Regions from separate parts of the Paraherbaspirillum soli genome, predicted to be linked through region 2. Evidence: predicted binding sites of a transcription regulator. Region 2 holds the regulator's gene; the other holds the start of a gene.
The links. Region 2 encodes FNR, which switches genes on or off when oxygen is low (the NO sensors DNR and NnrR bind a similar motif). Its sites were predicted from a motif close to TTGATNNNNATCAA; they were not measured.
Positions count from the first base shown of each region.

Region 1: the regulator FNR is predicted to act here: its motif matches at 2,423-2,436, upstream of paaA (1,2-phenylacetyl-CoA epoxidase subunit PaaA).

Region 1 is NZ_JBHSMT010000029.1:67,719-72,143, forward strand. It holds gene paaD (1,2-phenylacetyl-CoA epoxidase subunit PaaD) at 1-262, opposite strand, end outside; gene paaC (1,2-phenylacetyl-CoA epoxidase subunit PaaC) at 274-1,029, opposite strand; gene paaB (1,2-phenylacetyl-CoA epoxidase subunit PaaB) at 1,053-1,337, opposite strand; gene paaA (1,2-phenylacetyl-CoA epoxidase subunit PaaA) at 1,381-2,376, opposite strand; gene paaX (phenylacetic acid degradation operon negative regulatory protein PaaX) at 2,553-3,479, shown strand; gene ACFPM8_RS17965 (cytochrome c) at 3,476-4,425, opposite strand, start outside.
Region 2 is NZ_JBHSMT010000014.1:157,167-161,591, forward strand. It holds gene ccoG (cytochrome c oxidase accessory protein CcoG) at 20-1,420, shown strand; gene ACFPM8_RS11040 (FixH family protein) at 1,437-1,976, shown strand; gene ACFPM8_RS11045 (hypothetical protein) at 1,990-2,232, shown strand; gene fnr (fumarate/nitrate reduction transcriptional regulator Fnr) at 2,237-3,001, opposite strand; gene ACFPM8_RS11055 (fatty acid desaturase) at 3,224-4,309, shown strand.

The DNA of each region.
Region 1 (4,425 bases), on a different contig from region 2:
TTTTTTCAATCGACTGCGCAATTGCCGCCATTGCCGGACAACCGGAATAGGTCGGTGTGATGGTCACGACGCATGCAATGTTTGCTGGCCCATCCGCTTCAAGCGCCATGCGATGCAGCGCAACGGCACGCACGATGCCAAGGTCGACAATCGAGATCGCTGGAATTTCCGGGTCTGGCACTTCGGCCAACCAGTGCCAGACATCGACAACGGTCGGAGTCGGAACCGGAGACGTATACTCAAGCGCATCAGGCGCGCTGATTCGCGCCGGGCTTACCACTGCGCCCCCGGATACGCGCGCTGCATGAACTGCATTTCCGCCAGCAAGTAACCCATGTGCTCGGTATGCACGCCTTGCTTGCCCCCCTTTTGCATCCAGGCGTCGGTCGGCGGCAGGTTCAATGTGGCCTCATCAAATATCACGCTCACATGCGCCAGCCAGGATGCACGCACGCCAGCCGGATCCGGCGCGATGCCGGCGGCGCTCATTGCAGCATCCAGCGCATCGCTCTGCATCATTTCACCGGTAAACATCCATATGTCGTCCACCGCGCGTTGCATTTTGCGCTGGCTTTCCCGCGTGCCGTCCCCCAGCCGCACCATCAAGTCGCTGCTGCGCCGCAGGTGGTAGCTGACTTCTTTCAACGATTTTTCCGCAATCCCGGCGATCCGCGCGTCGCTCGAAGCGGTCAGGCCTTGCAGCAAAAAATAGTGCCAGGTATCGAACAGGAATTGCCGGACCAACGTATCCGCATAGCTGCCGTTGGCTTGTTCGACCAGCAGGACATTGCTGAATTGATGCGCATCGCGCAAGAAGGCGAGTTGGTCTTCGTCGCGCCCGCGCCCCTCCTCTTCAGCGGCATAGGCGAGCCACAGGCGCGCCTGGCCGAGCAAGTCCAGCGCAACGTTGCTCAGTGCCATATCCTCCTCCAGCGCCGGGCCTTTGCCGCACCACTGCGACAGGCGCTGGCTGAGGATCAACGCATTGTCGCCAAGGCGTAGCAGATAGTTGAATTTATCGTTCGGCATAGTCGTTTCCGTATCCTGTGCGATTACAGATTTTTCACTGCTTCCGGCATCGGGAAGAATGTCGGATGGCGGTAAACCTTGCTGTTGGCAGGTTCAAACAATGGCGCTTTGTCGCTAGGGCTGCTGGAGGCGATATCCGCCGCCTTCACCGCCCAGATGCCGATACCTTCATTGCGCCGGGTATAAACATCGCGCGCATTGTTGATTGCCATTTCCGCATCCGGCGCATGCAGGCTGCCGACATGCTTGTGCGCCAGCCCGTGCTGGCTACGGATAAAAACTTCCCACAAAGGCCATTCTTTACTCATCACCAACTCCCGGATCAAATCGGTTTTTCGAGGCGCCCTACGGTCAGGCTACGTGTTGGCCGCTAGCGCGGTCCTGCTTGTCGGCGTATGCCGCCAATGCATCGCGGAACCATGCCCCCTCTTCGTAAGCTTTGGCCCGGACGCTCAGCCGGTCGCGGTTGCAAGGGCCGTTGCCTTGCAAGATATTGTTGAACTCGCTCCAGTCAATTTCGCCGAAGTCGTAGTGCTGCGTTTCTGCATTCCATTTCAATTTGGCGTCAGGCACCGTCAGACCCAGGTATTCGGCTTGCGGCACGCTCTGATCGACCATCTTCTGGCGCAGTTCGTCATTCGAAAAAAGTTTGATGCGCCATTGCGCGGATTGCGCGCTGTTGACCGACTCGCCATCGGGCGGGCCGAACATCATCAGGGCCGGCCACCACCAGCGATTGAGCGCGTCCTGCGCCATTTGCTTTTGCTGCGGGGTGCCGTTGCACAGCGCCAGCATGATGTCGTAGCCTTGCCGCGCATGGAATGACTCTTCCTTGCAAACACGAATCATCGCGCGTGCATAAGGACCGTAAGAACAGCGGCAAAGCGGGATCTGATTGATGATGGCCGAGCCGTCGACCAGCCAGCCGATGGCCCCCATGTCGGCCCAGCTGAGGGATGGATAGTTGAAGATGCTTGAGTATTTGGCTTTGCCGGAATGCAGCTCGCTTAGCAACTGGTCGCGCGACACGCCTAGCGTTTCGGCGGCGCTGTATAGGTACAGGCCATGACCGGCTTCGTCCTGGATTTTCGCCAGCAGAATCGCCTTGCGTTGCAGCGTAGGAGCGCGCGTCACCCAATTTCCTTCCGGCAGCTGACCGACAATTTCCGAGTGCGCGTGCTGTGAAATCTGGCGTACCAGCGTTTTGCGATAGGCCTCCGGCATCCAGTCTTTGGGTTCGATCTTGACGCCGCGTTCAATACGCTCCTGGAACACCCGCTCGTCTGCCCCCATCTCCTCCAGCGCACGAATCCGCTTGGCGCCGGTTTCCACTAATTGTGCGTACATGATTGCCTTCCTGGTTAGCGAAAGTGAAATCATTATGTGATACAGATTAATTTAAGTAAACGTTTATTTAGTATCGCAAATAATTCAGTATCAAATGTTGCAAGAAATCATTAAAATTGGCGCGCCCTGTATCATTCATCTGTCGGTTCGAAGACAACGTCTGCTGCCATCCCCCAATGAAAAATTTGAACATCAAGAAATGGATCGAAGAATTGATGGCGAGCGATCCGCCGCGCGCGAAGTCGCTGGCCATGACCATCTTCGGCGATGCCATCGGGCCGCACGGCGGGGCCATCTGGTTAAGCAATTTGATTGACCTGCTGTCGCCATTCGGCGTCAGCGATCGCTTGGTGCGCACCAGCGTGTTCCGGCTGGCCGAGGAAGGATGGCTGGCGGCGACGCGCGAAGGACGACGCAGTCTGTATGCATTGACAGCGCCGGGACTGCGCCGGGTTGACCGGGTATATCGGCGTATCTACGCTCCGCTCAGCACGCACTGGGATGGCCGCTGGACTTTGATATTTTCCACTGCCGGCATGCTCGACGCGATGCAGCGCGGGGCGTTGCGCAAGGAGTTGCTGTGGGAAGGATTCAGCATGATCGCGCCCGGTGTGTTTGGTCATCCATCCAGCCGGCCGGACATATTGGAAGACGTTCTCGATCGAGTCGGCGCGACGGGCAAGGTATTTGTCTGCGCCGCCAGCGAGTTGGATCAAGTCAGTAGCAGGCCGCTGCGCACACTGGTCGACGAAGGCTGGGAACTGGATTCGGTGATCGCCGGCTATCGGCATTTCATCGAACAATTTTCGACCTTATCCAACGCTTTGACGCAGAAGCAGGAGATCGAACCGGAGCTGTCGTTCGTGATCAGGACATTGCTGATCCATGCTTTTCGACGGGTCCAGCTGCATGATCCGCAACTGCCGCTGGAACTGCTGCCCGCCAATTGGCCGGGCACCGCGGCATATGCACTGTGCCAGCACATCTATCGGCACACTTATAAGGCAGCCGAACAACATCTTCTGAGCGTATTTGAGGCTGAAGGGGACACTGTGCGCAGTGCCGCACCCGATTTCTATGAACGGTTTGGCGGCTTGTCTTAGTCGAGGGGCACCGCTCGATAGCGATTCACTTCCATCGGCGTCACCAGTGTCGCCTGGTTGCCCCAGGCGTTGCGCATGTAAGACACCACGGCTGCGGCTTCGCTGTCGCTGAGTACCGGACCGAATGGCGGCATGCCGTAAGGACGCGGATTGCCGGCGGTTCCCGGCGGGAATCCACCGTTCAAGACTATCCGTATCGCATTGACCGCTGACGGCATCGTGATCGCGTGATTGTTGACTAGCGCCGGATAAGCCGGAGGAACGCCTTTGCCGGATGCCTGATGACAATCGGCGCAATGGGTTTCGTACAATTTGGCGCCCTGCGTCAAGACCCGGTCAATCTCCGGCAGGCTGGCGTGCTCTTTGGGCTTGTCCGCCGACGCGCTTGGACGCGGCAATGTTTTCAGGTAGACCGCCATCGCCGTAATGTCGCCATCGTTGAGATGCTGCAAGCTGGCGCCAACCACTTCCGCCATCGGTCCCAAGACAGTTCCGCGCGCCGAGATACCGGTCTTGAGCAAGGCGGAAATGTGTCCGATCTCCCAATCGCCGAGGCCGATCTCCTGGTCGGAAGTGAGCGATGGCGCGTACCAGTTCAACACAGGAATAAAGCCGCCGCCGAGTTCGGCTTTCAACTCGGTGCCGCCCAGCGCGTTGCGGGTGCTATGGCACGCGCTGCAATGACCGAGTCCCTGCACCAGATAGGCGCCGCGATTCCACTCGACCGACTGCTCGCTTGCGGCTTGATACACACCGGGCCGGAAATACAGCGCACGCCAGCCGTACAGCAGCAGCCGGTTGTTATAAGGAAAGCGCAGTTCCGGTGCACGATTCTTTTGCGACACCGGCGGCAAGCTGTGCAGATACGCAAACATCGCATCGGCGTCCGCGCGCGTCACCTTGGTGTAATTAGGGTACGGAAATGCCGGATACAACAGGCTGCCGT
Region 2 (4,425 bases):
CGGCTCTGCTGTGAGTTCCATGAATAACGTCGCGCCCAAGGTCTCCACCATCAAGATGTACGCTGCGCGCGCAGAGATTTATCCGCGCGAGGCAAAAGGCCGCTACGCCGGATTGCGCTGGCTATGCGTGTGGCTGACGCAACTGGCGTTCTATGGCTTGCCGTGGCTGTCCTGGAACGGGCGCCAGGCCGTGCTGTTCGATCTGGTTGCACGCAAGTTCTATATTTTCGGCGTCGTATTGTGGCCGCAGGATTTCATCTATCTTGCGGCGCTGTTGATCATCTGTGCCTATTCATTGTTTCTGGTTACCGCAGTAGCTGGGCGGGTCTGGTGCGGATTCGCCTGCCCGCAAACGGTGTATACAGAAATATTCATGTGGATCGAACGCAGGATCGAAGGGCCTCGCGGTGCGCGCATCCGTCTCGACAAGCAGCCCTGGTCGCTTGAAAAACTTGCAAAGAAAACTGCCAAGCATACGGTTTGGGCTAGCGTAGCCTTGTGGACCGGATTTACTTTTGTCGCTTACTTCACGCCGGCGCAAACGTTATTGCATGAATTGACAGACATGACGCCTGGCCCGTGGGAATGGTTCTGGGTCCTGTTCTACGCGTTTGCGACTTATGGCAATGCCGGCTGGATGCGGGAGCAGGTGTGCAAATACATGTGCCCCTATGCGCGCTTCCAGAGTTCGATGTTCGACAAGGGCACGCTGATCATCACCTACGACAATGTGCGCGGTGAGCCGCGCGGCGCGCGCACCAGAAAAGAGGGCGCCGCAACCGCGCCGTCGGGTGCCTGCATCGACTGCTCAATGTGCGTGCAGGTTTGCCCCACCGGCATCGATATCCGCAATGGCTTGCAGTACGAATGTATCGGTTGTGCTGCCTGCGTCGATGCATGCAATTCGGTCATGGCGAAGATCAATGCGCCGCCCGGCCTGATCCGTTATTCAACCGAGCATGCGATGGCCGGCCATTTGTCTGCGGGACAGTTGTGGCAGCGCGTGTTGCGTCCGCCGGTACTGCTCTATATTGGTTTGCTGCTGGTGATCGTGACGGTTTTCCTTGGCGCGCTGATCATGCGCACGCCGCTCAAGCTAGACGTCATGCGCGACCGTGGATCGATGGGGCGGGAGGTCGAAGACGGGATGATCGAAAATGTATATCGGCTGCAGATCATGAATACCGCCGAAATATCGCACCGTTACAAGATTGCCGTATCAGGGATCGAATCGATCGCGCTGGCTACGCCGGACGAGGTCATCCTGGACGGCGCCGCATCGCGCGCGATGCCGGTTCGCGTGCGCATCGATCATGGAAAAGGCAAACCGGGATCGAACCCGATCGTGTTCGAGCTGAAGGCGCTGGACGATGCGCAGTTGCAGGTAAGTGAGAAGGCCGTATTTTTTATACCCAAATAGAGTCAAGGAGAATGCCGTGCATACCGTACCTCCCTTAATCGATCGGATAAACAGTGCGCGACCCTGGTATGCGCAGGTCTGGCCGTGGCTTCTGATGCTGGGGCCCTGTATGGTCATGCTGGCAGCCGTGTATACCGGCTGGCTGGCATTTGCGAAGCCCGATGCGATGGTGGTGGACGACTACTACAAGCAGGGGCAGGCCATCAATCAGGATTTGCACCGCGACCGCATTGCGGCTTCGCTGGGCTTGTCGTTCGATGCCCGCTACGACGCCGCCGCCGAAAAGCTGAATGGCACGCTGCTGGGCTTCGGCAAGCCGATCGGCGGAAAAATCAGCATCCACCTGGCTCATGCCACCCAGCCGGAGAAAGACCTCAAGCTTGCCGCACAGCTCGACCGGCATGGTGAATTCAGCGTCGCCTTGCCGATACTGGAAAGGGCGCGCTGGCAGGTCGTGGTGGAGAGTGAGCAGCGTGACTGGCGTCTTACCGGCGCATGGACATGGCCGCAGCAGCAGACGGTCGACATCCAGGCCGATTTGCCGCCGGCCGACTGAAAGAGGAGGGACCATGTTGCGACTGACGATCAGCATCCTATGGCCGTCTTTCCTGGCGGCGGCCCTCGCGGAAGGCTGCTTTTTTTCGCTGTTCGATCCGCGCGACTGGCTGCGTATCGATGGCCTGCATGAATTGCCGCCGATGGCCTGTTACACCATCGGCTTTTTCTTCTTCTGGACATGTTGCGCGATGGCCAGCATGCTGACGTACCATCTGGCCAAAGCGCCGAATGAGCGCCCGCCGTGCCGAGATTGAAACGTTACGTTGAGCCGCAGTTTTCCGTGCCGGCCGCCAGTGCTTTCAACATTGCCGGATCAAGCAGTTGCACCTCCCGCTTATCGACCTTAAGCCAGCCTTGTTTCTTGAAGCGCGACAGCAACCGGCTGATGCTCTCGATGGTCAGCCCCAGGTAATTGCCGATATCTTCGCGCGACATCCGCAACTGGAAGCTGGTGGGAGAATAGCCGCGCGCTGCATAACGCGCAGACAAATTGACCAGAAAGACCGCAAAACGCTGCTCTGCACGCATGTTTCCGAGCAAGAGCATCACATTCTGCTCGCGCGTGATTTCCTGGCTCATGATGCGGTGGAAATGATGCAGCAGCGCCGGGATGTGGCTGAACAATTCTTCCAATCGCTGAAAAGGGATTTCGCATACCTCGCTATCTTCCAGCGCCATGGCTTCGCAATGATGGCGATCAGCGCTGATGGCATCCATTCCCAGCAACTCGCCAGCCATCTGGAAACCGGTGATCTGCTGCTCCCCGTTTTGATCGAGCTGATAGGTCTTGAAGTGTCCAAAGCGAATGGCATACAGATTCCTGAAAGGATCTTCCATCCGGTACAGGTTTTCGTCGCGCAATACGCGCCGCCGGCGTCCGATAATCTGGTCAAGCCGATTGATGTCCGCATCGTCCAGGCCCATCGGAAGACACAGCTGATGCATGCTGCACCCGGTACAGCTTGCTTTCAGGGCGCTGACGTTGACAACTGACGACGGGATATAGGGAAGCGGTTGATTCATATCATTATTAATTTCTTGTTTTTAGGATGGCATTGAGGAAATCGGCTTAATTTACATTAAAAATCAGGGGCGTACAAAACAGAAACGGCACTTTTTTCATCCAGGCAGAGCCTGTGTTTATATTAAAAAATCCGGCAACTCTTTGATCGAGGTCAAGATATCCCATCTTGCCTTGCCCTAACATCGGACGATGTTTTGTTTCCGTCAAAGGTTTGCCTGATCATGTCCTTACATCTGCCCGACCCGGTGCCGCCATCGGCGCCAATGCCGCATCGCAAAGTGATTCGCTCCTGGTTGTTACCGGTTACGCAACGCAGCACCAGTCGTGCCCTGGCGCTGGTGGCGCTTGACCTGATCCTGTTCGGACTGGCGATATCGGCCACCGTCTGCTTGCAGAACATTGCTGCGAAATTATTGTCCGGCCTGATCGCAGGGTTCATCATCGGCCGGTTGTTTATTCTCGGTCACGATGCCTGCCATCAGAATTTCACGCCGCATCGGCGTCTCAACCGCTGGCTCGGCCGTCTGGTTTTTCTGCCGTCGCTGACGCCATACAGCCTCTGGGATGTCGGCCATAACGTCGTGCATCACGGCTATACCAACCTGAAGGGCGTCGATTTCGTCTGGCAGCCTTACTCCCTGGACGAGTTCCGGGCGCTACCGCGCTGGCGCCAGCGTCTGGAACGCGTTTATCGCAGCGGCTGCGGTTCCTGGCTGTATTACCTGATCGAAATGTGGTGGCTGCGCATGTACTTTCCTAGCCGTCGCCGGATGCCAAGCAGGCGACCGGTATTTTTCTGGGACGGCGTGCTGGTAACGGTGGCCGCCATCAGCTGGAGCGGCGCGTTGAGTGCGGCTGCGATCGTCACGGAGCAATCGGCCTGGCTCACCTTGCTGGCCGGTTTCGTCATGCCGTTGCTGTTCTGGAATGCAATGATCGGCTTCGTCGTCTATGTCCATCACACGCATATCGATGTCGCCTGGCACGATGAAAAAACCGCCTGGGCCGCAGCGCAGCCATTCGTCTCGACCACCGTCCATCTGAGCTTTCGTTATGGTATCGGCTCATTGTTGCATCACATCATGGAGCACACCGCGCACCACGTCGACATGAGTATTCCGCTATATCGATTGCGGCAGGCCCAGCAGATACTCGAAGCCATGCTGCCGCAACGTATCGTAATCCAGCGCTTTTCATGGCGCTGGTACTTCGATACCGCCCGGCGTTGCAAGTTGTATGATTTCCAGCGGCATTGCTGGACCGATTTCAACGGCAGGCCGAGCAGCGAGCCGGCGATGGCGACTTGATATGCCGCGCCATGCGCTAAGCCTGACACGCAGTGAACGCTATGACAAACATAGCGTCTTGAAGTGAAGGGCGCGCGTCGTAGGAGGTGCAAATCTGATCGCATTAATTGTTGGCT